2 regions of the Actinosynnema sp. NPDC053489 genome follow, and region 1 is predicted to be linked to the other one. Evidence: predicted binding sites of a transcription regulator. Region 1 holds the regulator's gene; the other holds the start of a gene.
What was found. Region 1 encodes HspR, which represses chaperone genes until heat shock. Its sites were predicted from a motif close to ANNTTGAGTNNNNNNNACTCAANNT; they were not measured.

Region 1 (14,912 bases):
CCGGCGCCGCGGGGCGTCCCGCAGATCGAGGTCACCTTCGACATCGACGCCAACGGCATCGTGCACGTGTCGGCCAAGGACATGGGCACCGGCAAGGAACAGCGGATGACGATCACCGGCGGCTCGGCGCTGCCGAAGGACGACATCGAGCGGATGATCAAGGACGCCGAGGCGCACGCCGAGGAGGACAAGCGCCGCCGCGACGAGGCCGAGGTCCGCAACCAGGCCGAGACGCTGGTCTACCAGACGGAGAAGGTCCTCAAGGAGAACGAGGACAAGATCCCGGCCGACGTCAAGGAGAAGGTCACCGCGGCCATCGCCGAGACCACCGAGGCGCTCAAGGGCGAGGACATCGCCAAGGTCCGCGCCGCCGTGGAGAAGCTCGCCACGGAGTCCCAGGCCATCGGCCAGTCCCTGTACGCCAACGCACCCACGGCCGACGCCGCGGGCGCCGCGGGCGGCACGACCGCCGGCGACGCGCCCAAGGCCGACGACGTCGTGGACGCCGAGATCGTCGACGAGGACGAGAAGAAGTGACCAACCCCGAGGAACAGCCCCACGTGGTCGTGCGCGACCGCAGGCGCATCGACCCGGAGACCGGGCAGGTGCGGCAGGCGGCGCCCGACGAGGAAGCGCGGGCCGAAGCGGTGGCGGAGCCCGAGGGCGGCGGCAAGCACGCCGCCCCCGAGGCCCCCGACGACGCCCAGGCCGTGGCCGTCGACCCGTCCGTCGAGCTGAAGGCCCAGCTCGACGAGCGGACCGCCGACCTCCAGCGGTTGACCGCCGAGTACGCCAACTACCGCAAGCGCGTCGAGCGCGACCGGGAACTGGTGATCACCACGGCCAAGGCCCAGGTGGCGGGCGAACTGCTCGGCGTGCTGGACGACGTCGAGCGGGCCGGCGCCCACGGCGACCTCACCGGCGCGTTCAAGGCGGTGGCCGACAAGCTGGTCAGCGCCCTGCACGGCACCGGCCTCGAGCCGTTCGGGCACGAGGGCGAGGAGTTCGACCCGTCCGTCCACGAGGCCGTGCAGCACAGCACGTCCCCGGACGTCACCGGGCCGACCGTCACCGCCGTGCTCCGCCGCGGCTACCGGTTCGGCGAGCGCGTGCTGCGGCCCGCGCTGGTCGCCGTGACCGACCACGAGCCCGCCGCCGAGCAGGCCGCGGGCGAGCAGACCGAAGAGACCGCCGAGAAGCCGGTCGAAGAGCAGCAGGACTGAGGAAAGGGGGCGGCGTCCGTTGAGCGCTCGCGACTGGATCGAGAAGGACTTCTACCGCGAGCTGGGCGTCACCTCGGACGCCTCGGCCGACGAGATCAAGAAGGCGTACCGGAAGTTGGCGCGGGAACTGCACCCCGACGCCAACCCCGGTGACGCCAAGGCCGAGGCGCGGTTCAAGGCGGTGTCCGAGGCGTACGGCGTGCTGTCGGACAGCGCCAAGCGCAAGCAGTACGACGAGGCCCGCCGCCTCTTCGCCGGAGGCGGCGGGTTCCCCGGCGGCTTCGGCACGGGCGGCGGCGGGTTCGACGTCGGCGACCTGTTCGGCCGCCAGGGCGGCGCGCAACCCGGCGGCATGGGCGGCCTCGGCGACCTGCTCGGCGGCCTGTTCAACCGCCGGGGCGGCACGTCCGCGTCCGCGACCAGGCCCCGCCGCGGCGAGGACGTCGAGACCGACGTCCGCATCGACTTCACCGAGGCCGTCAAGGGCGCGACCGTGCCCATGCGCCTGTCCAGCCCCGCGACCTGCGGCACGTGCGCCGGGTCCGGCGCACGTCCCGGCACGTCGCCGCGGACCTGCCCGAACTGCGACGGCGCCGGCCTGGTGACCCGCAGCCAGGGCGCGTTCGCGTTCTCCGAGCCGTGCGCGGACTGCCGCGGCACCGGGCGCATCGTGGACGACCCGTGCCCCGAGTGCGGCGGCGACGGCGTGAGCACCAAGACCAGGACGCTGACGATCCGCATCCCCGCGGGCGTCGACGACGGCCAGCGCATCAGGCTGGCCGGCCAGGGCGAGCCGGGGCGCAACAACGGACCAGCCGGCGACCTGTACGTGCGCGTGCACGTCAACCCGCACCCCGTCTTCGGCCGGTCGGGCAACGACCTGACCGTGACCGTGCCGGTGACCTTCCCCGAGCTGGCGCTGGGCACGACGTTGACCGTGCCGACGCTCGAGGGCAAGGTGACCTTGAAGGTGCCCGCGGGCACGGCCAGCGGCCGCGTGCTGCGGGCGAAGGGCAAGGGCATCGCCCGGCGCGACGGCCAGGTCGGCGACCTGCTGATCACCTTGAACGTCGCGGTGCCCAACAACATGGACGCCGCAGCCCGGGAGGCGTTGGAGAACTACGCGTCGGTGACGGCGAAGCACGACCCGCGCGCGGAGCTCAACGCCCTGTTGGAGAAGAGGTCGGTGTGAGCTTCCCGTTCCCGCCCGGCACCGACGAGGACACCCCGTTCTTCGTCATCTCCGTGGCGGCCCAGCTGTCCGGTCTGCACGCGCAGACCCTCCGCGCCTACGACCGGTTGGGCCTGGTGTCGCCGGGCCGCACGTCCGGCGGCGGGCGGCGGTACTCGATGCGCGACATCGTGCTGCTGCGGGAGGTGCAGCGGCTGTCGCAGGAGGAGGGCGTCAACCTCGCCGGCATCAAGCGGATCATCGAGCTGGAGAACGAGGTCGGCGCGCTGCGGGCGAAGGTGCAGGAGCTGACCGAGCAGCTGTCCAACGCGATGGCCGCCGCCGAGCACGCCGCCGCGTCGGTGCACGCCTCCTACCGCCGCGACCTGGTGCCGGTGCGGCACGAGACGGCCCTGGTCGTCTGGAAGCCGAAGCGCTGACCGGCCCCGAGCCGCCCACCGCGTCGCCCGATGGGGTGATCATGTCGCGACAATGTACGGAAACGCCGTTACCACACCTCGGTTAGAACGAGGAACCCCGCGACCACCACCCCACCCGCACCTACCCACCCGCCCGCAGCCACCCACCACACCCACCCACCGCACTCACGCCCACCCACCACACTCACGCTTACCCACCACACCGCCCGCCGCCCGGATGGGGACCCACGTGGACTTCGTCTTCGTGCACGGCACCACCCAGTCACCGGCCTCCTGGCGTCCGGTGGCCGACCTGCTCCGCGGCCGCGGCCACCGGACCGTGGCCGTGGACCTGCCGACCGACCGGCCGGAGCTGCGCGCCACCGACTACGCCGCGATCGCCCGCGCCCAAGCGGGCGACGCGCTGGCCCCGGTGCTGGTGGGCCACTCCGGCGCGGGCCTGCTGATGCCGGCCATCGCCCGGGCCGTGGCCGCGTCGCACCTGGTGTGGGTGGCCGCGGTGGTGCCCGGCCCGGTGTCCCTGGCCGACGAGCTGTCCGTCGACACGGGCGAGATGTTCAACCCGGAGTGGCGCGCCCTCACCGAGCCGCCCACCGCGGACCCCGTGGTCGCCGCGTACTTCCTGTTCCACGACTGCGACCTGGCCGGCGTGCGCGCAGGCCTGCGGACGTTGCGGCTGTTCCACCCCGTCGCCACGTACCGCGAGGTGCACGAGGTGCCGCAGCTGCCGTCGACCTACGTCCTGCCGCGCGAGGACCGCACGTTGCGGCCGTCGTGGATGCGGCGCGCGGCGCGTGAGCGGCTCGGGGTCGAGGCGATCGAGGTCGAGGGCGGGCACTGCCCGCAGACGAGCCGTCCGGCGACGTTGGCGGCGATCCTCGGTGCGGCGTGGCCCGGACGGGCGTGAGGAGCTGTCGCCCGGACGGGTGGCGACGGGCTCCGGCGATGGCGGTGTGCGGTCAGGACGGCGCGGGGTGCCGCCGAGGCCGTCCGGGCGGCCGTGACCGCCGAGGCGGCCACAGCTGGGTGCACGGCGCGGCGGCCGAAGTGGCTCCGTGAGGTGAAAGTTTTTCGGGAAGTGGCTCAGTCCAGGGTGAACGGGTCGTACTTGATCCGGTCCAGCGGGGTGCCGGCGACCAGCATGCGGGACACCGTCGCCCGGATCATGGACGGTGAGCCGCACACCAGCACGTCCCGGTCCTCCCACGCCCCGTAACGGGTGACCACGTCGGCGAGCGTGCCCTGCTCCACGCCCCGCGCGCCGGGGTCCGACTCCAGCACCGGCACGACGGTCAGCCACGGGTTGGTCATGGCGAACCGCTGGAGGTTGTCCAGGTCGTACAGGTCCTCCCGGGTCCGCCCGCCCAGGAACAGGTGCACCCTCGGGTTCTCGCCCCACTGCGCCATCTCGTCGATGATCGCGTGCATCGGCGCGACCCCGGTCCCGCCGGCGACCATCAGCACGTCCCGCCCGGACTTGCGGTCGACGCTCAGCCGGCCCATCGGCGGACCGATGCGCCACACGTCGCCGCGCTGCGTGTGCCCCACCACCGAACGGCTGACCCACCCGCCCTCGACCGAGCGAATGTGGAACTCGATGATGCCGTCGTCACGGGGTGCGTTGGCGGGCGAGTAGTACCGCCACAGGCGCGGGCGCTGGGGCGTCTCGACGCTGACGTACTGCCCCGCCCGGTACCCGACCGGGTGATCCGGTTGCAGCCGGACGACCGCCAGGTCCCAGCTCACGCGCTGGTGGTCCAGCACGGTGGCGTGCCAGTAGGCCGGGCCGTCGTCGGCGGCCGCCGCCTCCTGCATCGCCCGCGCCATGATCGTGTACGCCTCGGCCCACGCCATCTCGACCTGCGGCGTCCACGCGGGCCCGGCGTACTTCTTCACCGCCGCCAGCAGGGCCGTGCCGACGGACTCGTAGTGCACGTTCACGACGCCGAACTTGCGGTGGTCGCGCCCGAGCTGCCGCAGGAACGGGATGAGGTCGTCCGGCCGGTCCACCATCTGCACGACGTGGACGAGGGCGCGCAGCAGGCGGCTGCGCTGCACCTCCATGTTCACGGGGAACATCTCGCGGGTCGCCGGCGCGAGGCTGAAGAGCATGCCGTAGAAGAACTTGGCCACCTCTTCGGAGCGCGGCTCCACCACCGCGAAGCTCTCCCGGATCATCCGCACCATGGCGGTGACCCCGGGGGGAGGTTGGCGGTGTGGCGGGGTAGGGATGGGGCTCAACACGGCGTTCGCAGTCATGGTCCGGGCGCAGTCTCCACGTTTCTGGCGGCGCCAGCAAGGGCGCTACGTCCTCGTCAAGCTTCCATCCCCGACGAGGGGACACTAACCCGCCAACTGGCCGGTTGACTCCTTGATGCCACCTTCGAGTGCAGTGCGGTCACGGACGGTTGCAGACAGTTCCCGCGAACGGGTGGGCATTCCCCATCACATATACCGAATCTAGCGGTCTTCGCCCACCTCCAGGTGCACTAGACCTCACGGCATGTGGCTCACCCGACATCGCCGGCACGTCCGGCCGGCGCTCCGGTGCCCACGTTCACCCCGGTGGCGGCCGGCAGACCGCGGCGGTGCGGTGGGCCGCAATCGCCTGTGGATTCCCACCTGCGGATTGTGGACAACTTCGGCTCGGCTGTGGACAAGCTGCTACGACATCCGGGTGACCCGGGTCAGCCCTGCTCGGACCGCTCCGCTGCGCTGCGTTCAACGCAGAACTCGTTGCCCTCCGGGTCGGCCAGCACGACCCAGCCCGTGCCGTCCGGTCGGCGCATGTCCGACACCAGCGCCGCCCCGATCCCCAGCAGCCGCTCCACCTCGGCGTCGCGCGGGATGTCGGGCCGCAGGTCGAGGTGCAGCCGGTTCTTCACGGCCTTGGGCTCGGGGACCTGGATGAACAGCAGCCCCGGCCCCTCGCCGAGCGCGACGAGCGCTTCGGGGTCGCCCGGCTGGTCGTCGGCGGAGATCGGCCGGCCGGTGACCTGGCTCCAGAAGCCGGCCAGCGCGTAGGCGTCCCGGCAGTCGACGGTGATGTGGTGCACGAGTGAGGTCATCGGCCAATCCTGGGGGCGGGGTCCGTTCGGTCGCACGTCGATTTCCGGCCGTGGCCCACGCCACACGCTTCCGCTAGGTTGAGCGGAACAGGCTCAACTTTTCTGACGTTGATCCGGATGAAGGCTGGTGCGCGACGCCGGCCCCTGCGGCAGGAACACCCGACCGAGGTGAGGAATGGACGCTTTCAACCCGACCACGAAGACGCAACAGGCCGTGTCCGCCGCCGTGCAGGCGGCGACCATCGCGGGCAACCCCGACGTCGGCCCGGTCCACCTCCTCGGCGCGCTGCTGGCGCAGGGCGACGGCCTGACCGCGCCCCTGCTCTCGGCCGTCGGCGCCGACCCGAAGCAGGTGCACAAGGAGCTGGAGCAGCTGACCAGGGCGCTGCCCGCGGCCAGCGGCTCGTCCGTGTCCGCGCCCCAGTTCTCCCGCGACGCGGTCCGGGTGCTGGGCAAGGCGCAGGAGCTCGCCACCGAGATGGGCGACGAGTACGTGTCGACCGAGCACCTGCTGGTCGGCCTCGCCCAGCACGGCGGCCAGGTCGCCGACCTGCTGCGCCGCCACGGCGCGAGCCCCGAGTCGCTCAAGGAGGCGTTCGGCCGGGTCCGCGGCTCCGCGCGGGTCACCAGCCCCGACCCGGAGGGCACCTACCAGGCGCTGGAGAAGTACGGCGTCGACCTGACCGAGCGCGCCCGCAAGGGCGAGTTGGACCCGGTCATCGGCCGTGACGCCGAGATCCGCCGCGTGGTGCAGGTGCTGTCGCGCCGCACGAAGAACAACCCGGTGCTGATCGGCGAGCCCGGCGTCGGCAAGACCGCCATCGTCGAGGGCCTGGCGCAGCGCATCGTCGCCGGCGACGTGCCCGAGAGCCTGCGCGGCAAGAAGGTCGTCGCGCTCGACCTCGGCGCGATGGTCGCGGGCGCGAAGTACCGCGGCGAGTTCGAGGAGCGGCTGAAGGCCGTGCTCAAGGAGATCACGGACTCGGCCGGCCAGGTCATCACGTTCATCGACGAGCTGCACACGATCGTGGGCGCGGGCGCGACCGGCGAGTCCGCCATGGACGCGGGCAACATGATCAAGCCGATGCTGGCCCGCGGCGAGCTGCGGATGGTCGGCGCGACCACGCTGGACGAGTACCGCGAGCGCGTCGAGAAGGACCCGGCCCTGGAGCGCCGCTTCCAGCAGGTCTTCGTCGGCGAACCGTCCGTCGAGGACACCATCGGCATCTTGCGCGGCCTCAAGGACCGCTACGAGGTGCACCACGGCGTGCGCATCACCGACGCCGCGCTGGTCGCCGCCGCCACCCTGTCCGACCGCTACATCACCGCCCGCTTCCTCCCGGACAAGGCCATCGACCTGGTGGACGAGTCCGCGTCCCGGCTGCGCATGGAGATCGACTCCCGCCCGGTCGAGATCGACGAGGTCGAGCGCGCCGTGCGGCGGCTGGAGATCGAGGAGATGGCGCTGGCCAAGGAGTCCGACCCGGCCTCCGTGGAACGGCTGGCCGCGCTGCGCGCCGAGCTGGCCGAGAAGCGCGAGGACCTCGCCGGGCTGACGGCGCGCTGGCAGAACGAGAAGGGCTCCATCGAGAAGGTCCGCGACCTCAAGGAGCAGCTGGAGCAGCTGCGCGGCGAGTCGGAGCGGGCCGAGCGGGACGGCGACCTGGGCCGTGCCGCGGAGCTGCGGTACGGGCGCATCCCGGCGTTGGAGAAGGAGCTGGAGGAGGCGACCCGCACCACGCAGGACGCCGCCGTGATGCTGAAGGAGGAGGTCGGCCCGGACGACGTGGCCGACGTGGTCTCCGCGTGGACCGGCATCCCGGCGGGCAGGCTGCTGGAGGGCGAGACGGCGAAGCTCCTGCGCATGGAGGAGGAGCTGGGCAGGCGCGTGGTCGGGCAGGCGGAGGCCGTCCGGGTGGTGTCGGACGCGGTCCGGCGCACCCGCGCGGGCGTGGCCGACCCGGACCGGCCGACCGGCTCGTTCCTGTTCCTCGGCCCGACCGGCGTCGGCAAGACGGAGCTGGCGAAGGCGCTGGCGGAGTTCCTGTTCGACGACGAGCGCGCCATGATCCGGATCGACATGAGCGAGTACTCCGAGAAGCACTCGGTGGCCCGGCTCGTCGGCGCGCCCCCCGGGTACGTCGGCTACGACCAGGGCGGCCAGCTGACGGAGTCGGTCCGGCGCCGCCCGTACTCGGTCGTGCTGCTGGACGAGGTCGAGAAGGCTCACCCGGACGTGTTCGACGTGCTGCTGCAGGTGCTGGACGACGGCCGGCTGACCGACGGCCAGGGCCGCACGGTGGACTTCCGCAACACGATCCTGGTGCTGACCTCGAACCTCGGCTCGCACTTCATCGCGGACGCCACCCTGGACGAGCTGCAGCGCAAGGACGCCGTGATGTCGATCGTGCGCACGCACTTCAAGCCGGAGTTCCTGAACCGGCTGGACGACGTCGTGGTGTTCCACTCGCTGGCGACCGAGGAGCTGACGTCCATCGTGGACATCCAGGTCGACCGGCTCGGCAAGCGCCTTGCGCAGCGGCGGCTGCACCTGGAGGTCACGCCCGCGGCCCGGGAGTGGCTGGCGCTGAACGGCTTCGACCCGGTGTACGGCGCGCGGCCGCTGCGGCGGCTGGTGCAGTCGTCGATCGGCGACCAGTTGGCGAAGGAGCTGCTGGCGGGCGAGGTGCGGGACGGCGACACCGTGAAGGTCGAGGTGCTGGACGACCACTCGGGCCTGATCGTCGGCCGGTCCTGACCGGTCTTGTTCGGACGTGCCCGGCGAGGTGTCGACACCTCGCCGGGCACGTCCGCGTTCACCTGGCGATTCGATGCCGCCCGGCAAACCCTCGCGGGACCTCCGCCCGGTCTGTCTGCGGCTCGGTCTGGCGGGGGGCTGGTCTGTCTGTGGGCCCGGTCTGGCGGCGGCCCGGTTGCGGAGCCGGCTGCGCAGGCGTCCCCGACCGGGGGACCCCTGGTTTTACTCTGCCGGCCGGCACCGACAGCGGGGGTAAGGGCGGCCCGTGCCTGTGGACAACGCCGTGGCCTGTGGATAAGTCGGGGTCGGCGTTCGGCCCGCCCGCCGTGGCGCGCGCCACGTCCCCCGCGCGATCCGGGTAACAGCTTGATCCGTTCGCGCGAACCACGCCCCAAGTGATCTTCGTTTGTTCACCGCCGCCCGCTACTCTCGCACCGTGGGCATACCGGCGTGGGTCTGGTTCACCGTCGCCGCGGTCGCGGGCGTCGCGGGGTTCGCCCTGCTCGCGACCGACCGGGCGCAGCGAACCGCGCGTAACCGCGAGCGCCGCCGCTGGGCGGCGCTGCGCGGCTGGCAGTTCGAGGAGACCGACCACGTGCTGCCCACCCGCTGGGAGAGCGGCGCGATCGCCTACTACGGCGCGGGCGTCGCCAAGGACGTCGTCGCGGGCTCGACCTTCACCGCCGACGGCCGCCGCCAGGTCTACGTGCTCGACCACGAGACCGGCGGCAAGGTCAACTCCGTGCTCGTCGGCGTGCGCTGCCGCAAGCCGCTGTCCGTGGTCGTCGAGCTGTGGCTGCCCAGCGTGCCGTTCCAGCGCGACCAGATGCCCGACCTGCTCGGACCGGTCGGCTCGCGGTACGCGTTCGTCAGCGAGCTGCCCGCCGCGCGCAAGCTCATCACCCCCGACCTGGTCGACGCGGCCGAGGAGATCGGCGGCGACGTCACCGTCGTGTGGCTGGAGGACGACTGGGTGCTCGCCGCCGCGCCGCCCAACTCCACGCCCGCCCGCCTGGAGCGGCTGCTGCGCGACCTCGGCGAGCTGGCCGACGTGATCGACCCGTTCGAGGCCGACCCCGAGGCCGAAGCCGGTGGCGAGGTCCACCGCCCGCAGTTCGGGCGCAAGCCGTGACGCCGCCCACCGCCCTGGTGACGGGCGCGTCGTCGGGCATCGGCGCGGCGTTCGCCCGCAGGCTCGCCGCCGAGGGCCACGACCTGGTGCTGGTCGCCCGCGACGAGCGCCGCCTGGAGGAGACGGCGGCCAAGCTGCGCGCCGCGCACGGCATCACCGCCGAGGTGCTGCCCGCCGACCTGGCCGCGGAGGCCGGTCGCGCGAAGGTCGCCGACTTCCTCGCCGGACGCGAGGTGGACCTGCTGGTCAACAACGCCGGCTTCGCGATCTCCGGCGAGTTCTCCACCGCCGACCCGCGCGACCTGCGGTCCCAGCTCGACGTGAACGTGACGAGCGTGCTGCTGCTGACCCGCGCGGCGCTGCCCGGGATGGTGGCGCGGGGCCGGGGCGCGGTGGTCAACGTGTCCAGCGTCGCCGGGTTCCTGCCCGGCCGCGGCACCAGCTACAGCGCCGACAAGGCGTGGGTGACGTCGTTCTCCGAGGGCATGGCGATGGCCACGGCGGGCACGGGGGTGCGCGTGCTGGCGCTGTGCCCCGGGTTCGTGCGCACCGAGTTCCACCAGCGGGCGCGGATCGACATGTCCAAGACGCCCGACCTGCTCTACCTCGACGCCGACCGGGTGGTGCACGAGTGCCTCGCCGACCTGCGCTCGGGCAAGGTGCTGTCCGTCCCGGGGACCCAGTACAAGGCGATCACGACGTTCGCCCGGCTGGTCCCGCGCGCGCTGGTGCGCCGCATCGCCTCCCGCGTGGCGGGCGGGCGCGGGCGCACCTGAGGGCGGACGCCGGCGGGGGTGTCGGCGCCGGGGCGGGTAACGGTGTGTTGGCGCGCGGCGCGATGTGACACTCTTGGGACCCGTGCGAACTGATGTGGTCCTGGACGCCGCGGCGAAGGCCGAGCTGGCGCGGTTGGTGAGCGAGTTGGCCGTGGTGCACGGCAAGGTGACGCTGTCCTCGGGCGCCGAGGCCGACTACTACATCGACCTGCGCCGGGCGACGCTGCACCACGCCGCGGCACCGCTGATCGGCAGGCTGCTGCGGCAGCTCACCGCCGACTGGGACTACGTGGCCGCGGGCGGGCTGACGCTGGGCGCCGACCCGGTCGCGTGCGCGATGATGCACGCCGCCGCGGCGTCCGGCGAGGTGCTCGACGCGTTCGTCGTGCGCAAGGCCGCCAAGCAGCACGGCATGCAGCGGCAGATCGAGGGCATCGAGGTCGCCGGGCAGCGCGTGCTCGCCGTCGAGGACACCTCCACCACCGGCGGCAGCGTGCTGACCGCCGTGGAGGCGCTGCGCGCGAACGGCGCGACGGTGGTCGGCGTGGCGACGGTCGTGGACCGGGGCACGGGCGCGCGCGAGGTCATCGAGGACGCCGGCCTGCCGTACCGGTACCTGCTGGACCTGAACGACCTGGGCCTGGCCTGACGTGGTCGCGCTGGTCCTGCTGCTGGTGATCGTGGCGATCCTGGGTGTCGGGGTCGCCGTGGGGTTGTCCCGCCGCAAGCGGAACCCGTTCGCGAACCAGGAGTTCGTGAACCAGTGGGAGCAGGGCATGCGGGCGCTGGAGGCGTCGCTGGGCTGGCGGTTCGTCGCCGAGGACCAGGGCTTCCAGGAGCGCGTGCCGCAGGTCGGGCGGATGCTGGAGGCCGACCGGAGCCGGGTGAAGTTCCAGCTCGTCGGCCACTGGCGCGGGGTGCCCGTGCTCGCCGTCGAGGTGGTGTTCCGCGCGGACAACGTGGTCGCGTCGGAGTACCGCACGTACACGGTGGTGGTCGTGCCGCGGCCCATGCCGGGCCCGTGGGTGCTGATCAGCCCGCGCAACGACAGCGTGTGGGGCCTGTTCGAGCAGTTCGTGGCGACCGGCGACCCGGCGTTCGACAGCCGCTACGAGGTGCGCCGCCGCAACCCCGCGTTCGCCTCCGCCCTGCTCGGCTTGGGACTCGCCCAGGCGCTGCTGCAGGACCCGCGGGCGAACGGGGTGGCGATCGCGTTCGACGAGCACAACCTCGCCGCCGCCGTGCCGGGCCCGCTGCTCCAGGCGCCGCTGGCGCCCCTGGCCGACCTGCTGCTGGACGTGGCGGGCCGGGTGCCCTGGCAGGCGTTGCCGCGCGGCTGAGGGCCGGCCCACACGTCATTCGCCGACGCGCGATCACCCGGCGGCCTAGTCTGGCAGCGGGAGGTCGCTATGGTCGCGCGCGCGTTCGCCGAGCTCGTCATGGTGGTGCACTTCGCCGTTCTCGTCTTCCTGGTGGTCGGGGGTTTCCTGGCCTGGCGCTGGCCGAGGGTGCTGTACTTCCACCTGGCCATGGCCACCTGGGGCCTGCTGATCGTGCTGTTCCCGCTCGCCTGCCCCCTGACCTGGCTGGAGAACGAGCTGCGCGCCGCCTCCGGCCAACCGCGGCTGGTGGTGGGCTTCATCGACACCTACATCGACGGCGTCCTCTACCCGGACTCCGCGGCCCGCCTCGTGCAGGTGCTGGTGGCACTCGTCGTGGTCACCTCGTGGACCGGGTACTACCTGAAACGGCGCGAGTCCTCTCCGACCCGCACGGAGGCTTGTCGCTGAACCGGTCCAACACCCCGGTTCGGCTCTTCGGGTCAACCATCGTCGATCACCCTTTCAAAGCCTTATCCTTCGGGTTGAGGGGGTGGCGCGATGAGTTTGTTTCGACCTCGGAAGAGTGCGCGGAGCGACCTTTATCCCGAGCTCCTGGCTTATTACTGTGATTTGATCGAACGGGAACGAGGGCAACGTTGGCGCGTCCAAGCCTGGGCTCAGGAAGTCCGCGTCGGCGAGAACGGTGACGTGGACCAGCGCCTGTGCTTCACGGTGGTGGCGGAGTGCGACCGCCTCGACTTCGTGAGCTTCCACGACGGGGTCAACTGGAACTGGCCGCAGGCGCACCAGGACCAGGTCCGGATCGAGGTTCGCACCTCGGAGAGGCACGGTCTCGGGGGCACACGTCTGGACATCACCCACCACTGGACCCGCGGTGGCCGGATCAAGACGTTCATCCACCTCGATCGGCCGATCTCCCGCGGCGAGGAGTTCACGTTCGTGGCCGACATCTCCTGGCCCCGGAAGTGCTTGCCCTTCGTCCGGGGTGAGGGCCCGGACAGTTTTCTCGTGTCCTTCAGCGAGATCACCAGCCTGATCGAATACCGGATCGTGCTCCCGAAGCGGTGGACGGTCAACTTCGAACACCTCGGCCTCATCCCCGGTCGGGACGATTACGTCCTGACCGCGTCCGTGAACCGGGACGGTTGCCCGGTGGCCTCGCTGACCGTGCGCGACCTGCCGAGCTACCGGAAGGTCGGCATGAAGCTCGACCTGTCGCCCTCGGCGGCGTGACTACGATCGCCACGGTCTGTCCGGAGCCGGGGGTGACGTGGAACAGCGAGTGGTCCTCGAGGGGTTTCACGCCGTCAAGCACGCGGTTCGGTTCGGGGCGGTGGTGGGGACCGTGGTGGTGCTCGACCGGGACGCGGCGGTCGGGTTGGCGCGGACGCACGCGCCCGACCTGGTGGAGGTCTTCGAGCGGGCCGCGGTGGTGACGCGCGCGGAGTTCGAGCGGGTGATCGGGCGGGGTCACCCGACCGGGGTCGGCGGGATCGCCGAACGGCCCGCGCCCGGACCGGTCGCACCGCGCGGCGCGCCCCTCGTGCTGCTGGACAACCCGCGCAACCTCGGCAACTTCGGCGCGGTCATCCGGGTGGCGGCCGGGCTCGGGGCCGGCGGGGTCGTGTCCCTGGGCGACGTCGACCCGTGGCACCCGAACGTCCTGCGCGGCAGCGCCGGGTTGCACTTCGCGCTGCCCGTCGGGCGGTTGTCGGGGGTGGACGACGTCGACGGGACGGTGATCGCGTTCGACGCCGGCGGCCGGGACCTGCGGGACGTGCGGATCCCCGACGACGCCGTGCTGGCCTTCGGCTCCGAGCGCCACGGGCTGTCGGCGCTGGTGCGGGACCGCGCCGACCTCGTGGTCTCGCTGCCCATGCGCCCGAAGGTGTCCAGCTACAACCTGACCACCAGCGTCGCCATGGGCCTCTACCACTGGGAACTGTTCCGACGAGCTTCTTGAACGGTTCAGTCGGCACGCTGGTGGCGTGACCTCACCCAAGCTCCTGGCCGCGCGCGCCGGCGTCGCCGAACGCGCGGTCGAGTCCCGGCACCTGCGTCGGGTCTGGGGAGTGCCGGGCACGGTCCTCGGCGCGGTCGCCTGGCCCCTCGACTGGTCGGGCCGGGCGCACGTCCGGTTCAGCTACTGGTGGCAGGCGCACCTGCTCGACTGCGTGCTGGACGCCCAGCTCCGCTCGCCGAAGCAGGCGCGCGTGGCGCTGGTGCGGCGGCTCGTGCGCGGCATCCGGCTGCGCAACCTGGTCGGCTGGACCAACGACTTCTACGACGACGTGGCGTGGCTCGGCCTGGCGCTGCTGCGCGCCGAGCGGGAGGTCGGCGTCGCGCGGCCCCGGGCCGTCACCGCGATCGCCGACCGGCTGCGCGCCGGCTGGACCGACCACGGCGGCGGCGGCATCTGGTGGCGGCGCGACGACGACTTCAAGAACGTGCCCGCCAACGGCCCGGCCGCGATCTTCTTCGCCCGACTGGGCGCGCGGGCCGACCTCGGCCGCGCGCGGTCCATCGTGAACTGGGTCGAGGAGGCCCTGGTCGACCCGGAGACCGGGCTGGCGTGGGACGGGCTGCACGTGCGCCCCGACGGCACGGTCCGCGAGGTCGAGAAGAACTTCTACACCTACTGCCAGGGCGTCCTGCTCGGCGCGTGCGTCGAGCTGGGCGGTCGCTACCAGGACAAGGCGGCGCGGATCGTCGACGCCGTGGACAAGCACCTGGCCGCCGACGGCGTGCTGCGCGGGCACGGCGGGGGTGACGGCGGCCTGTTCGGCGGCATCCTCACCCGCTACCTGGCGCAGGCGGCGCTGCGCCTGGACCGGCCGCAGGCGGCGACGGCGGCGGACCTCGTGCACCGCTCCGCGGAGGCGGTGTGGGCCAACCGGACGGCGGTGGTGAGCGGGCCGCTGTTCGGCCCGGACTGGGCGCGGCCCGCGGTCAGGCCGTCCGGGCGCGAGCCCGAGCGCGACCTGTCCGTCCAGCTCGGCGG
Region 2 (14,912 bases), on a different contig from region 1:
GGCGCCCCACGTGACCAGGCGGGACCACGACGTCGGTCCGACCAGCCACAGCGCCAGCGCCAGGGCGAGGGCCGCGCGCGACCGCGGGCCGATGGCGCTGACCAGGGCGAGCAGCAGGCAGGTCAGCGGGCTGCGGCCGGTGGTCTCGCGGCGTTGCATGGAGGCGGCCACGATCCGGTACAGCTTGCGGGTGTGCGCGCTGGGCTGGAAGAGCTGCGCGAGCGGCCAGCCGGGTGCGGCGAACCAGTCGACGACCTCCGCGAGCTTGCGGAAGCCGCCCCGGTCGCGCCCCTTCTCGGCGGCGGCCGTGAAGGCGGCCCCGATGGCGCCCGCCGAAGCACCGCCCAACGACCGGAACCGGTAGTGCCGGGCCAACTCCGCGACCGCCAGGGGGTACACGACCCCGCTGGCCGTCCCACCGCGCATGGTCAGGTCGCAGTACCGGTTGAAGTCCTCGGCCACCGCCCCATGATTCTCCCCGCCTCCCCCGTGTGTCGAACCCCCAAACCTCGTGTGTCGAACCCTCAGACCCCGTGTGTCGAACGCCCGCGACCCCCGAGTTCAACGCCCGGGTCGCCCCGCCCGGTACCCGAGCGTTGAACTCGGGGGTCCTGAGCGTTCGACACACGGGACGCGGGGGTTCGACACACGCGGTCAGGGGGCGAGGCGCTCGATGTCGGCGGGGGTGCCGGACATGATCGTGCGCACGTGCTCGGTGATCAGCTCGACCGGCCAGTCCCACCACCGGGCGCGCAGCAGGCGGGCCACGTCCTCGTCGGGGAACCGCCGCTTCACCTGGCGCGCCGGGTTCCCGCCCACCACCGCGTACGGCGGCACGTCCGACGTCACCACCGCCCCGGCGGCGATGATCGCGCCGTCCCCGATGGTCACCCCCGGCATCACGAGCGCGTCGTACCCGAACCACACGTCGTTGCCGACGACGGTGTCCCCACGCGTCCGCATGCCGGTGATCAGGTCCAACGTGCGCTCACCCCACGTGCCGCCGAAGATCGTGAACGGGAACGTGGACACGCCGGTGGTGAGGTGGTTCGCGCCGGCCATGATGAACCGCGTGCCGGTGGCCAGCGCGCAGAACCGGCCGATCACCAGCTTCTCGCTGCCGTACCCGTAGAGCACGTTGCGGGTCTCGAACTCCAGCGCGTGCTCCGGGTCGTCGTAGTACGTGTACTCGCCGACCTCGATCGTCGGCGAGGTCACCAACGGCTTGAGCTGCACGACGCGGTCGGTGTGGGGCAGCGGGTGCAGGACGGTGGGGTCGGGGATCAACGGCACTCCTAACGCTACTGGCGTTGCGTTAGAGTGGCACGTCCACCGCACTAACGCAACTGGAGTTGCATTTGACGTCCCGACCCGGCGGCCGCTCCGCCCGCGTCCGCGAAGCCGTCCTCGCCGCCGTGTACGCCGAGCTGATCGACCGCGGCTACCCCGGCCTGACCGTGGAGCACGTCGCCGAACGCGCCGGCGTGCACAAGACCACCGTCTACCGCCGCTGGGGCACGGTCGACGGTCTCGTCGCCGACGCCCTCGACCACACCCGCGAAACCGACTGGCGGGCCCCCGACACCGGCACGGTGGAGGGCGACCTGATCGCCATCGCCGCCGAGGTGGCCGACACGTTCACCGACCCCGGGCGCCGACCCGTGGTGGTCGCCGTCGTGACCGCCGCCCTCCAGTCCGCCCGCGCCCTCGACGCCAAGCGCGACTTCTACGCCGCACGGCACGCCGACGCCGCCGCCGTCGTCACCCGCGCGGTCGACCGCGGCGAGCTGCCGGCCGGCACCGACCCGGTCGAGCTGGTCCGCCTCGCCTGCGCGCCGCTGTACTACCGGGTCTTCATCACCGGCGAGCCGGTCGACCGGTCCACCGCCGAGCGCTCCGCGCGAGCCGCCCTCGCCGCCGCCCGCGCGGGGCTGCTCGGCTAGAGCCGGTACCAGCGCAGGATTTCCGGGTCGAGGACGCGCGCGGCCAGTCCGATCCGCCGCGCGGTCTCGCTCAGCTCGGCCGCCGCGGCGGGGTTGCCGCGCGCCGGCAGGGCCGGGTCGTCCAGCTGCGTCACCATGTCGTCGTGGTGGCTGGGCACCAGCAGCTTCGGCCGGGTCGCCCGCAACGCCCGCGCGGTGTAGTCGAAGACGTTCGCGTGGCCGCTCATGCCGAGCACGAGCACGTCCGGCCGCAGCCCCGCGATCTCGCGCTCGACGAAGTTCGCCGTGCCGGACAGGAACAGGACCGAGAAGTCGCCCGCGGTCACCTGGTACGCCAGCGACCCGCCCTCCACGAGGTCGCTGATCGTGGTCGGCGGTGCCGGCGGCGCGGTCAGCGTGCCGGGCGCGAAGTACCCGTACGCGCCGAACTGGCTGTGCAGGCCGCGGAAGACCTGGACCGTGAAGCCGTGGAAGTCCAGGTACTCGCCGCCCGACGCGACGATCACCTTGTCGCCCGGCACGCCCTGGGCGGTCAGCAGGTGCCGGTGCGTCTCGGTGCCGATGACGCGCGAACCGTGCTTGCGCACCACGTACGGGACCTCCAGCAGGTGGTCGTAGTGGCCGTGGGTGGCCAGCACCAGCTCCGGCGGCTCGGCGAGGTGGCGGTCCACCAGGTCCTCGCGCACCCTCAGCGGGTGGTCGGCGATGATCCCGCCCTGCGCGTCGAACACCGGCAGCCGGCTCAGGTACGGGTCCACGAGCACCCGCCTGCCGTCGAAGAGCAGCTCCCACCCGGCCACGCCCAACCAGCGCAGGCCGACCCCGCTGCGCCCCTCCGCGAACGCCACCCCCGGCAGCCCGGCGCCCGCCACCGCGACGGCCGCCGCACCCGTCAACACCTGTCGTCTGCTCACGCACATGCCATCGACAACACCAGGGACGACAGGGCGTGTCCAAGTCCGATATCACCACCCATGCGATATCGGAACGCCTATCATCGCTGTTCGTGGACCTCCTCAGGCACTTGCGGCACTTCGTGGCCGTCGCCGAGGAGCTGCACTTCGGCCGGGCCGCCGCCCGGCTGCACATGTCCCAGCCACCTCTGTCGCAGAGCATCCAGCGCCTGGAACGCGACCTCGGCGTCCGCCTGCTCGACCGGGACGCCCGGCGCGTCGCGCTCACCGACGCGGGCAGGCAGGTGCTGGCCGAGGCGCGCACCCTCCTGGCGGACGAGGACCGGCTGCGCGCGCTGGCCGGGCGGTTCAGCCGCGGCGAGGCCGGGTCGCTGCGCGCCGGCGTGCCGCCCGACCTGGGCGGGAGGGCGGTCGCCGCCCTGCTGCCCGCGTTCCGCCGGCGCAGCCCCGTCGAGCTGAAGCTGCGCGAGCTCGGCACGGCCGGGCAGTTGCGGGCGCTGGCCGACCGGAGCCTGGACGTGGGCGTGCTGCGGTTCCCGTTCGACGTCTCGTGGCTGGCCCTGGGACCGGTGCTGACCAGCCCCATCGGCGTGCTCCTGCCGCGCGGCCACCCGCTCGCCGCGGCCGCGGAGGTCCGGCTGGCCGACCTGGACGGCCTGGCGCTGGTGCTGTTCCCCCGCGCGGTCGCGCCCGCGCTGCACGACGAGGTGCTGACCACGTGCGCCCGGCACGGCTACACGCCCACCGAGGTGCACCAGGCCGGCAACCCGGAGTTCGCGCTCGGCCTGGTCCTGGCCGGCGGGGCGGTGGCGCTGCACGACGGCGTCGCGCCACCGCCGGACGCGGTGTGGCGGCCGTTGCGCGGCGCTCCGCTGCTGTGGCGGACCTCCGCCGCCTGGCCGCGCGGCAGGCGGACCCCGGCCGTCGCGGCGTTCGCCGACGCCGTCACCGAGGTCCTGACCGCGCAGGGGATGCGGCACGCCGAGGGCACGCTGCCCCGCTACCCCCGCCCCGCCGCGGAGTACCTGTCGTGACCGCCGCACGGGTGCGCGCCGCCTTCGCCGACGCCGGCGTCACCGGGCGGCTGCACGCCGTCGACCTCGACCACCCGGAGCACGAGGTGGCGGTCGGCGCGGACGAGCCGGTCGTGCTGGCCAGCGTCTTCAAGGTGCCGCTGCTGGTCGCGCTGCACCACGACGGCCGGGACCTGACCGAGCGCGTCACCCTGGACCGCGACCGCAGCAGCGGCCCGACCGGCATCGGGGGCATGCTCGACCCCGTCACGGCGTCGTTGCGCGACCTGGCCCACCTCGCGATCACCGTGTCCGACAACGCCGCCGCGGACGCCCTGGTGGACCTGGTCGGCTTCGACCGGCTCAACGGCACCCTCCGCGACCTGGGCCTCACCCGGACCCACGTCGTGCACCGGGCCAGGGACTCCATGCGCACCATCGCCGAGGACGCGGTCCCGGACGAGCTGCCGGACGCCCTCGCCGACCCCGTCGTGCTGTCCCGGCTGCGCGCCCTCGACCCCGACCGGACCAACCGGGGCACGCCGCGGGAGCTGACCGCGCTCCTGCGGCACGTGTGGCGGCACGACCGCTGCGCGCCGATCCGCCGCGCCATGGCCCTGCAGGTGTGGCCGCACCGGCTGGCGTCCGGCTTCCCGTTCGACGACGTGCGGGTGGCGGGCAAGACCGGCACGCTGCCGACCGTGCGCAACGAGGTCGGCGTGGTCGAGTACCCGGACGGCGGGCGCTACGCCGTGGCGGTGTTCACCCGCAGCGCGAGCACCGCCTTCACCCTCCCCGCGGCGGACGCCGTGATCGGCACGGCGGCCCGGCTGGCCGTCGAGCACCTCAGGGCTTGCGACCCACCCCGGCGTACGCGGTGATGTAGGCGTCGTCCGAGTCGGGACGCCACTCGCTCAGCGGCACCACGCCCGGTTCCACGACGTCCAGGCCGGTGAAGAAGGCCGAGACCTCCGCGCCGGACCGCAGCACCAGCGGGCTGTCCGTGCGGCGGTAGATCGCGTTGACCTGCTCGCCGCTCTCCCGGCCCTCCTGCGACACGCCGTCCCAGCTCGCGTGCGAGATGGCCACGAAGCTGCCGGGCGCCAGCGCCTCCCGGTACCGGTCGATGGCCCGCTGCGGGTCGTCGTCGTCCGGCACGAAGTGCAGCACCGCGACCATCAGCAGCCCGATGGGCCGGTCGAAGTCGAGCACGGACCGCACCTCGTCGGCGCCCAGCACCGAGTCGGGGTCGCGCAGGTCCGCCTGGATGGCGCTGGCCAGCGGGTTGTCCGCCAGCAACGCCGTGCTGTGCGCCACCGCCACCGGCTCGACGTCGGCGTAGACGACCCGGGCGGCGGGGTTCGTCTGCTGGGCGATCTCGTGCACGTTGCCGACCGTCGGGATGCCCGACCCGAGGTCGAGGAACTGGTCGACGCCCTGCGAGAGCAGGTACCGCACGGCCCGCCGCAGGAACGACCGGTTGGCCCGCGCCGCGCCGGACATGCCCGGGAAGATCCGCTCGACCGACTTGGCCGCCTCGCGGTCCACCGCGAAGTTGTGCGACCCGCCCAGGAAGTAGTCGTACATCCGGGCCGCGCTCGGCCGGTCCAGGTCGACGGAGGACGGGACCCAGCTCGCCTGCTCCATGCGCACCTCCTCGTCGGTAGACGGCGTGATCTTGGTGGCACCGCACCGGGGGCACAACCCCCGAACGGACGCTCGCTCTGGGCGAACACCTATCGGAAACAATCCCGGGCTCATCTTGGTTGAGCCAGTCAGACTCAACTTTGGAGGATTCATGGGCGAGACGTTGGCGCTGCCGGTGCTGCCGCTGGACGACGTGGTCGTCCTGCCCGGCATGGTCGTGCCGATCCGGATCAGCGGCTCGGACGCCACCGCCGAGGCCCGCGCCGCCATCGAGGCCGCCACCGCCGCGGGCGGCCAGTCGAAGGTGCTGCTGGTGCCCCGGCTGGACGGCAAGTACGCGAAGGTGGGCACGCTGGCGCTGATCGAGCAGGTCGGCAGGCTCTCCGGCGGCGAGCGCGCGGCCGTGGTGCGCGGCACCGAGCGGGTCCGCATCGGCACCGGCACGACCGGTCCGGGCGCGGCCCTGTGGGTCGAGGCCACCGTCACCGACGAGCCGCCGATCGACGACCGCACCCGCGAACTGGCCCGCGAGTACCGGGCCCTGGTCACCACGATCCTCCAGCAGCGCGGCGCGTGGCAGGTGGTCGACTCGGTGCAGCAGGTGGACGACCCGTCCGCCCTGGCCGACCTCGCCGGCTACGCCTCCTACCTGGGCGACGAGCAGAAGGTCTGGCTGCTGGAGACCAACGACGTCACCGAGCGGCTGGAGAAGCTGCTGGAGTGGGGTCGCGAGTACCTGACCGAGCTGGACGTGGCGGAGACCATCCGCAAGGACGTCAAGGAAGGCGTCGAGAAGCAGCAGCGGGAGTTCCTGCTGCGCCAGCAGCTGGCCGCGATCCGCAAGGAGCTGGCCGAGCTGGACGGCAAGCCCGCGACCGAGGAGCAGGACTACCGCGCCCGCGTCGAGGGCGCCGACCTGCCCGACAACGTCCGCAAGGCCGCGCTGGCCGAGGTGGACAAGCTGGAGCGCACCGCCGAGCAGTCGCCCGAGGTGGGCTGGATCCGCACGTGGCTCGACACGGTGCTGGACATGCCGTGGAACGAGCGCACGGAGGACGCATACGACATCGCGGGCGCGCGCGCCGTCCTCGACGCGGACCACGCGGGTCTGGACGACGTCAAGGAGCGCATCACCGAATACCTGGCCGTGCGCCGCCGCCGCGCCGACCGTGGCCTGGGCGTCGTGGGCGGCCGTCGTTCCGGCGCGGTCCTCGCCCTGGTCGGACCTCCCGGCGTGGGCAAGACGTCGCTGGGCGAGTCCGTGGCACGTGCCATGGGCCGCAAGTTCGTGCGCGTCGCCCTGGGCGGCGTCCGCGACGAGGCGGAGATCCGCGGGCACCGGCGCACCTACGTCGGCGCGCTGCCGGGCCGCATCGTCCGGGCGATCTCCGAGGCGGGGTCCATGAACCCGGTCGTCCTGCTCGACGAGATCGACAAGGTGGGCGCGGACTACCGGGGCGACCCGACGGCCGCCCTGCTGGAGGTCCTGGACCCGGCGCAGAACCACACGTTCCGCGACCACTACCTGGAAGTCGAGCTGGACCTGTCCGACGTCGTCTTCCTGGCCACCGCGAACGTGCTGGAGTCCATCCCGGGCCCCCTGCTCGACCGCATGGAGCTGGTCCAGCTCGACGGCTACACCGAGGACGAGAAGGTCACCATCGCCCGCGACCACCTCCTGCCCCGGCAGGTGGAACGCGCCGGCCTGACCCCGGACGACGTCACGATCACCGAGGCGTCGCTGCGCAGGCTGGCGGGCGAGTACACCCGCGAGGCGGGTGTGCGGCAACTGGAACGCTCCCTGGCGCGCATCCTGCGGAAGGTCACGGCGAAGGTGGCGCTGGACGAGGTGGCGCTGCCGGTCACCGTCGACCTGGCGGACCTGCGGACCTACCTGGGCTCGCCCAAGCACACCCCGGAATCGGCGGAGCGGACCGCCGTCCCCGGCGTCGCGACGGGCTTGGCGGTCACCGGAGCGGGCGGCGACGTCCTCTTCGTGGAAGCCTCCCTGGCCGCCGCGGAAACGGGTGCCTCGGGCGTCACCCTGACGGGCCAACTGGGCGACGTGATGAAGGAGTCGGCCCAGATCGCCCTGTCCTACCTGCGCTCCAACGACGACCGCGCCCAGGCCCTGGCGGACCGGGGCGTCCACATCCACGTCCCGGCGGGCGCGGTGCCGAAGGACGGCCCTTCGGCGGGCGTCACCATGACCACCGCCCTGGCCTCGCTGCTCTCCGGCCGCCCGGTGCGCTCGGACGTGGCCATGACGGGCGAGGTCTCCCTGACCGGCCGGGTCCTGCCGATCGGCGGCGTCAAGCAGAAGCTCCTCGCCGCCCACCGCGCCGGGATCACGACGGTCCTGCTCCCCCGGCGCAACGAACCGGACCTGGACGACGTCCCGACCCCGGTCCTGGACGAACTGACCGTCCACCTGGTCGCCGACGTCCGCGAGGTCCTCGACCTGGCCCTCGAACCAACCGCCACCGACACCACGACGACCACGACCACCAACGCCGCCTGATCCCACCCGTCCCGACCACATCGGGTCCGCAGCAGACCCACCGAGGCCCGATGTGGCACGGGGCCCGAACGGGCTCCGTGCCACATCGGGCCGGACGGCACCCCGGACCCGCCCTCACCTCGAACCGCACAGGTCCACCGGCACCCGATCCGCCGCCAAGCACGGCAGGTACCCGGCGTCCTTCATCCGCACCCGCGCATCGTCGTGCTCCCGCACGTACGCCAGGAACCGCCCGGCCAACGACCCCGCCGCCGGTTCCGACCGCGCGTACAGGTACTCCACCGTCCAGAACGGGTACCCGGCCTCCACCCCCGCCGCCGCGTCGAACACCTTCCCGTTCAACGACAGCGCGGTCAGCGCGTCGGTCTTGCGGGCCTGCGCCACCGACGGCGCGTCGGCGTACCCGATCGCACCCTCCACCGCGCCGATCATGTTCACCACGTCGGCGTTCTCGTCCCGCTCGCACCGGATCACGGGCGCCTCCGGCGCGCGGTCCTTCACCCGGCAGTCGTTGGACGACAACGCGCTCTCGCTGCCCCCGAGCACCCGTCGCTCGAACAGCTCCCGCGTCCCCGACTCGCCACCGCGCCCGACGATCCGGATCGGCAGCGGCGCCCCGCCGCGCACCTGGCTCCAGTCGGTGTACTCACCCCGGTAGATCTTCCGCAGCTGCTCGACCGTGATGGTGTCGAGGCCGACCGAGCCGTGCACCACCACGTGGTAGACGACGATCGCCAACTGCCGGGCGAACACGCCCTGCGCCTCCTGCTTCCCGTCAGACAGCGCGATCGTCCGGTCGTCGCCCGCCGCGACGTCCCGCACGCCCTGGATGCTGCCGGTCGCGGTGGTGGTGATCTCCGCTCCCGGGCACGCCTTCTCGTACTGGTCGGCGATCGCGGCCATGGTCGGCATGAACACGCTCGACCCCACGACCGCCAGCTTCCCCGTCGCACAGGGCACGGTCGTGTCGGTCGAACCCGGCGGCCACGCCAGCACCAGCACGAGCACCGCCGCGAGCAGCGCGGCCAGGCCACCGGTCAGCCGGGGCAGGGTGAGCAGCCCCTTGGGGCGCTCGTCGTGCACGATCCCCGAGCCGCCGAGGCTGCCGACGATCTTGACGTCCTTGCCCAGCTCGCCGTCGGGGTTGCCGTCGGGTTCGCGCAGCACCACCAGCAGCTTGAACTTCTGCTTGCGCCGCAGCGCCAGCTCCTCCAGCCGCACCCCGTGCCACACCGGTTCGCCGGGCGGGTCGGCGGTCACCGCGAGGCCGCCCCACCGCGCCACGCGCTGCGCCATCCGCTCGCGCACCGTCGGCAGCGACGCCCTCACCGGGCCGGCCTCCGCCTCCGCGGAGCCGAAGAACCGGAGGCTGCGGCGGATCTCGGCCTTCACCTCCTCGGACCCGGCCTCGGACACCCGCGCGTTCCAGACGACCCGGTCGCCGAAGGTGAACGTCAGCGGCTTGTCGAAGTCCTCGCCGTCGATGTCGTAGCTGCCGGTGTTGCCGATCCGGATGACCACGATGCTCATCCGGTCCAGCACCCGCACCAGCTCGCGCAGCTGCGGCGAGTTCGGCTCGGTCCCGTCGTGCAGCTGCTCGGGACCGAGCCCGATCTTGGAGTTGTAGAGCACGCGGAACCCGAGTCGCTTGCGGCGCACGAAGAGCCGGTCGATGGCGGGCGTCGCGAACAGCAGCCCGATCGCCAGCAGCACCGGACCGGGACCACCGAGGAAGTCCAACGCGGAGCGCAGCAGGTGCACACCGAATTGTCGATCGGCGGCTCGGTCCGGGATCGCGGCCTCACCGGGAGTTCATCGCCACTTCACCGCGCCGCCCGCGAACACCCCCCGACCCGCCACGTCAGGACGACGTCACAGCGCCGCCCCCGGATCGGCGAGGAAGTCGTCCAGCACCACGGGGGTGAGGCCGTCGGCCTTGCACCGCTGGAGGAACGCCAGGAAGTCCTCCACGAACGTCTGCCGGAAGTGCATGAGCACGATGTCGCCCGCGTTGAGCCGGGCGCCGGCCTGGAACTGCACCACCCCGTCGTTCACCGCCGCCGTCCACAGCACCAGCGCCGTGAACCCGCAGTCCGCCGCCGCCCGCCGCGTCGTGACGTCGAAGTTGCCGAACGGCGGCCGGAACAGCTTCGGCCGCGCGCCCAGCTGCGCCCGCAGCAGTTCGGCGTTGCCGCAGATCTCCTGGTGCTGGAACTGGTACGACGTGCCGGTCAGGTCGGGGTGGTTGGCCGTGTGGGCGTGCACCCTGGCCAGGCCGTCGAACTCCTTGAAGTAGTCGGCGTGCCCGTCGACGTGCTTGCTGTTCAGGAACAGCGTCGGCTCGACGCCGCTCTTGCGCATCAGCTCGGCCGCCGCGGGGTGGCGGACCGCGCCGTCGTCGATGGTGATGAACACGTAGGGCCGGTCGGTCTCGATGCGGCGCACCACCGGCACGAGCCCGTTCACGGTCGGCGGCACGTGCTGCTGGGGCGTGCCGAACGCGTAGGGCTGCTGGAACACGGGGATGGTCGTCCCGCCGGGCCCGGGCAGGGCGGTGGGCGGGGTGGTGGTCGTCGTCGTGGTCGCGGTGCTGGTGGTCGTGGTCGGTGCGGCCTGCTCGGGTCGCGCCTGCGGCTGCGGCGCGCACGCCGTCACCACCGCGATGACGGCGGCCGCGACCGCCACTCCCCTGCGTCTCATCGGAAAATCCCCCTCGAACGGGTGTCACCTGCGGAGGCGACACTCCCACGCCACTGAAGACGCCACGACGACGCCCCGGGTTGCTCCGGGACCTGCACCGGCCCGCGCCCGGCGATAGGGTCGTGCGGGTCTGTCCCGCAAGATCACGTGTGGAGGACTCGATGAGCCTCGAACGCCCCGTCGCACCCGACCCGTACGCGCTGCTGCCGCAGGTGCCGTCGTTCACCGTCAGCTCGACCGACGTGGCCGACGGCCAGGCCCTGGCCGAGGCGCACGTGTTCGAGGGCGGCAACACCTCGCCGCAGCTGAGCTGGACCGGGTTCCCGGAGGGGACCAAGAGCTTCGTGGTCACCTGCTTCGACCCGGACGCGCCCACTCCCTCCGGCTTCTGGCACTGGGTGGTGGTGAACCTGCCCGCCTCGGTCACCTCGCTCGACACGGGCGCGGGTGCCTCCGACGACACCCTGCCCGCCGGCGCGTTCCACGTCCGCAGCGACTTCGGCACGCGCGCGTTCGGCGGGGCCGCCCCGCCGCCCGGCGACCAGGTGCACCGCTACTACTTCGTGGTGCACGCCGTGGACGTGGAGCGGCTGGACGTCGACGGGGACGCCTCGCCCGCGGTGGTGGCCTTCAACCTGGCCTTCCACACGCTGGCCCGGGCGATCACCGCGCCGACCTACGCGCACTGACGGCCGATCCGCACCGCCGGGAACAAGCGCCCCGCGTCACGGGTTGCAGCACGACGTGAGGCACTTCGACCTGGTCATCATCGGCACCGGTTCCGGCAACTCCATCGCGGACGAGCGGTTCGCCGGCTGGGACATCGCGATCGTCGAGAAGGGCGTCTTCGGCGGCACGTGCCTGAACGTCGGGTGCATCCCCACCAAGATGTTCGTGCACACCGCCGACGTCGCCGCCGCGCCCGCCTCGGGCGCGCGGCTGGGCGTGGACGCCCACCTCGACGGCGTGCGGTGGACCGACGTGCGCGACCGCATCTTCGGCCGCATCGACCCGATCTCCGAGGGTGGCCGCCGCTGGCGGGCCGAGGAGAACGCCAACGTCACCGTGTTCGCGGGCACGGCCCGGTTCACCGGACCGAAGACCCTCGACACGGGCACCGGCGAGGTGATCACCGCGGACCGCTTCGTGCTCGCCGCGGGCAGCCGCCCGGTGCTGCCGGACGTGGCGGACCTGGAGACGACCGGCTACCACACCAGCGACACGATCATGCGGCTCGACGCCCTGCCCCCGCGCCTGACCATCCTGGGCAGCGGCTTCGTGGCGGCCGAGTTCGCGCACGTGTTCTCGTCCTTCGGCGTCGCGGTGACCGTGGTCGGGCGGTCGGACCTCCTGCTGCGCCACGAGGACCGCGAGGTGGCCGAGCGGTTCACCGGGATCGCCTCGCGGAAGTGGGACGTGCGGCTCAAGCGCAAGGCGGTGCGGGCCGAGCGGGTCGACGGCGTGGTGCGGCTGCACCTGGAGGGCCCGGACGGCGCGGAGGTCGTGGAGTCCGAGGAGCTGCTGGTCGCGGTCGGCCGCACGCCTAACTCGGACCTGCTGGACCTGGCCGCCACGGGCGTCGACGTGCACCCGGACGGCCGGGTGGTCGTGGACGAGCACCAGCGCACGTCCGTCGAGGGCATCTACGCGCTGGGCGACGTCAGCTCCGAGTACCGGCTCAAGCACGTGGCCAACCACGAGGCGCGGGTCGTGCAGCACAACCTGCTGCACCCGGACGAGCCGATCTCCTCGGACCACCGGTTCGTGCCCGCCGCCGTGTTCTCGTCGCCGCAGGTCGCCTCGGTCGGGTTGACCGAGGAGCAGGCCGCCGGGCGGGGCGTGCGGTACGTGGTGGGCTCGCAGGCGTACGCGTCGATCGCGTACGGCTGGGCGATGGAGGACACGACCGGGTTCGCCAAGGTGCTGGCCGACCCGGACACGGGCCTGATCCTGGGCGCGCACGTCATCGGGCCGCAGGCGTCGAGCGTGATCCAGCCGGTGATCCAGGCGATGAGCTTCGGCCTGGACGCCCGGACGATGGCGCGCGGCCAGTACTGGATCCACCCCGGCATGCCCGAGGTGATCGAGAACGCGCTGCTCAACCTGCCCCTGGAGCACTAGGGCGCGCCACGCGCGAACCAGACGGGAGACCCGGTCGCACCCCTCGCGCGGCCGGGTCTCCCGCGTGCACGGGCATGTCCGTGACAGACACATCGCATCGAGAAGGCGAGGTGTTATCAACATCGGCGCGCGCCCGCCGAGCGCTACACCCGGGCGCGGGCGGCTTCGGCCGGGCCGACTCGCGCCGCTAGACGGTCCGCGGCCGGCCCGCGACCCACCCGAGCCCGGTCAGCACGACCAGCAGGCCCACCAGCACCAGCATCGACACCGTCCAGCCGCCCGTCGCCCCGCGCAGCACGCCGAACGCGAACGGCCCGGCCGCCGAGATCAGGTAACCGATGCTCTGCGCCATCGCCGACAGCCGCGCGGTGTCCGCGCCGGACGAGGTGCGCAGCGAGATCATGACCAGCGCGAGCGGGAAGATGCCCATGCCCACGCCGATCAGCACCACCCACAGGCCGGGTGCCGCGGCGGGCGCCAGGGCCAGGCCCAGCACGCCCAGCACCGACAGCACGCCCAGGACCAGCACGAGCCACGACTGGGACGCCCGCCGGGCCGCCAGCGGCGGCACGACCAGGCTCACCGGCACGCCGAGCACCATCGTGATGGCCAGCAGCAGGCCCGCCGTGGTCCGGTCCACCCCGGAGTCGACCAGGATCTGCGGCAGCCAGCCCATCACGGTGTAGGCCAGCAGCGACTGCAGCCCGAAGAACACGGTGATCACCCACGCGAGCGGGCTGCGCAGCAGGGACCGCCCCGCCGCCGCCCGGCGCACGACCGGTCGGGCCGACGAACCGTGCCGCGCCCCGACGGACCACACCAGCAGCGCGGCCACCGACAGGAACGCCCAGGCGCCCACCGAGAGCCGCCACGAGCCGAACACCGACTCCAGCCCCGGCGTGAGCGCCGCGCCCAGGGCCGCGCCCGCCGCGAGGGCGGCCGTGTAGACGCCCGTCACCAGGCCCACCCGGCTCGGGAACGACTCCTTCACCACGACCGGGATGAGCACGTTGCACACCGCGATGCCGGCGCACGCGATGAACGTGCCGCCGAGCACCGCCGCCGGGCCGTCCACCACGCGCAGCACGAGGCCGGCGGTGAGCACCAGCAGCGACAGCCCGACCGCGCGCGCCATCCCGAGGCGCCGACCCAGCCACGGCGCGAGGAACGCGGCGATGCCGAAGCACAGCGTCGGCACGGCGGTGAGCAGGCTCGTCCACGCGGTGGAGACGCCCAGCGACGCGCGCACGTCGCCCAGCACCGAGGCCAGGCTCGTCACGGCCGGGCGCAGGTTGGCGGCGGCCAGCGCTACGCCGATCGCCAACAGGGTGCTGCCGACCAGGGCAACTTGGCGGTTGCGGCGCGCGGTGGCGGCAGCCGGGCGGCCAGGATGGTCGACGATCGTCGCGTCGGCACCGCCATCGGTGGCAGTGTGGGGGTTCGACGGTGACCAGTCTGGCCGGGTCTGCTGGATTGGCACCGGCCTACTATTACAGACGTGGGATGTTCGGATGAAAGGATGACGCTGTGCCGTTGGCCACTACCCGGCGGGCCGGGCTCGTCGACCAGGTGATCGATCAGATGAGGAGCGCGATCGCCGCCGGTGAATGGCCGGTCGGCCGCCGCATCCCGCCGGAGCCGGAGCTGGTCACCGCCCTGGGCGTGGGTCGCAACACCGTGCGGGAGGCGGTGCGCGCGTTGTCCCACGCCGGGCTGCTGGAGGTGCGCCAGGGGGACGGCACGTTCGTCCGCGCGACCAGCGAGCTGTCCGGCGCGGTGCGCCGGCTGTGCGGCACCGAGCTGCGCGAGGTGCTCGAGGTGCGCCGGACGCTGGAGGTCGAGGGCGCGCGCCTGGCCGCCACCCACCGCACCGACGAGGACCTGCGCAAGCTCGAACAGCTGCTGGCCGAGCGGGACGCGGCGCTGACCGCCAAGGACTGGACCCGGCTGGTGGAGCGCGACACCGCGTTCCACGTGCTGCTCGTCCAGTGCTCCTACAACACCCTGCTGGCCGAGCTGTACCAGGGCCTGACCGAAGCGGTCCGGGCGAGCA

Region 2: lon (endopeptidase La) is a predicted target of HspR. The motif match lies at 5,634-5,658, and genes of this name have one in related genera.

What each region holds. Positions count from the first base shown of each region.
Region 1 covers NZ_JBITXT010000003.1:1,638-16,549, forward strand. The annotation lists gene dnaK (molecular chaperone DnaK) at 1-537, shown strand, start outside; gene grpE (nucleotide exchange factor GrpE) at 534-1,223, shown strand; gene dnaJ (molecular chaperone DnaJ) at 1,243-2,415, shown strand; gene ACIGNX_RS06530 (heat shock protein transcriptional repressor HspR) at 2,412-2,834, shown strand; gene ACIGNX_RS06535 (alpha/beta fold hydrolase) at 3,064-3,741, shown strand; gene ACIGNX_RS06540 (FAD-binding oxidoreductase) at 3,918-5,021, opposite strand; gene ACIGNX_RS06545 (VOC family protein) at 5,522-5,902, opposite strand; gene clpB (ATP-dependent chaperone ClpB) at 6,078-8,660, shown strand; gene ACIGNX_RS06555 (hypothetical protein) at 9,097-9,792, shown strand; gene ACIGNX_RS06560 (SDR family NAD(P)-dependent oxidoreductase) at 9,789-10,568, shown strand; gene pyrE (orotate phosphoribosyltransferase) at 10,663-11,217, shown strand; gene ACIGNX_RS06570 (hypothetical protein) at 11,219-11,908, shown strand; gene ACIGNX_RS06575 (DUF2784 domain-containing protein) at 11,978-12,358, shown strand; gene ACIGNX_RS06580 (hypothetical protein) at 12,449-13,144, shown strand; gene ACIGNX_RS06585 (TrmH family RNA methyltransferase) at 13,257-13,874, shown strand; gene ACIGNX_RS06590 (glycoside hydrolase family 76 protein) at 13,900-14,912, shown strand, end outside.
Region 2 covers NZ_JBITXT010000008.1:145,832-160,743, reverse strand. The annotation lists gene ACIGNX_RS20335 (patatin) at 1-462, opposite strand, end outside; gene ACIGNX_RS20330 (CatB-related O-acetyltransferase) at 655-1,287, opposite strand; gene ACIGNX_RS20325 (TetR/AcrR family transcriptional regulator) at 1,359-1,943, shown strand; gene ACIGNX_RS20320 (MBL fold metallo-hydrolase) at 1,940-2,857, opposite strand; gene ACIGNX_RS20315 (LysR substrate-binding domain-containing protein) at 2,950-3,891, shown strand; gene ACIGNX_RS20310 (serine hydrolase) at 3,888-4,751, shown strand; gene ACIGNX_RS20305 (SAM-dependent methyltransferase) at 4,717-5,517, opposite strand; gene lon (endopeptidase La) at 5,669-8,038, shown strand; gene ACIGNX_RS20295 (PstS family phosphate ABC transporter substrate-binding protein) at 8,153-9,799, opposite strand; gene ACIGNX_RS20290 (polysaccharide deacetylase family protein) at 9,911-10,738, opposite strand; gene ACIGNX_RS20285 (YbhB/YbcL family Raf kinase inhibitor-like protein) at 10,900-11,427, shown strand; gene ACIGNX_RS20280 (mycothione reductase) at 11,483-12,859, shown strand; gene ACIGNX_RS20275 (MFS transporter) at 13,047-14,261, opposite strand; gene ACIGNX_RS20270 (FadR/GntR family transcriptional regulator) at 14,387-14,912, shown strand, end outside.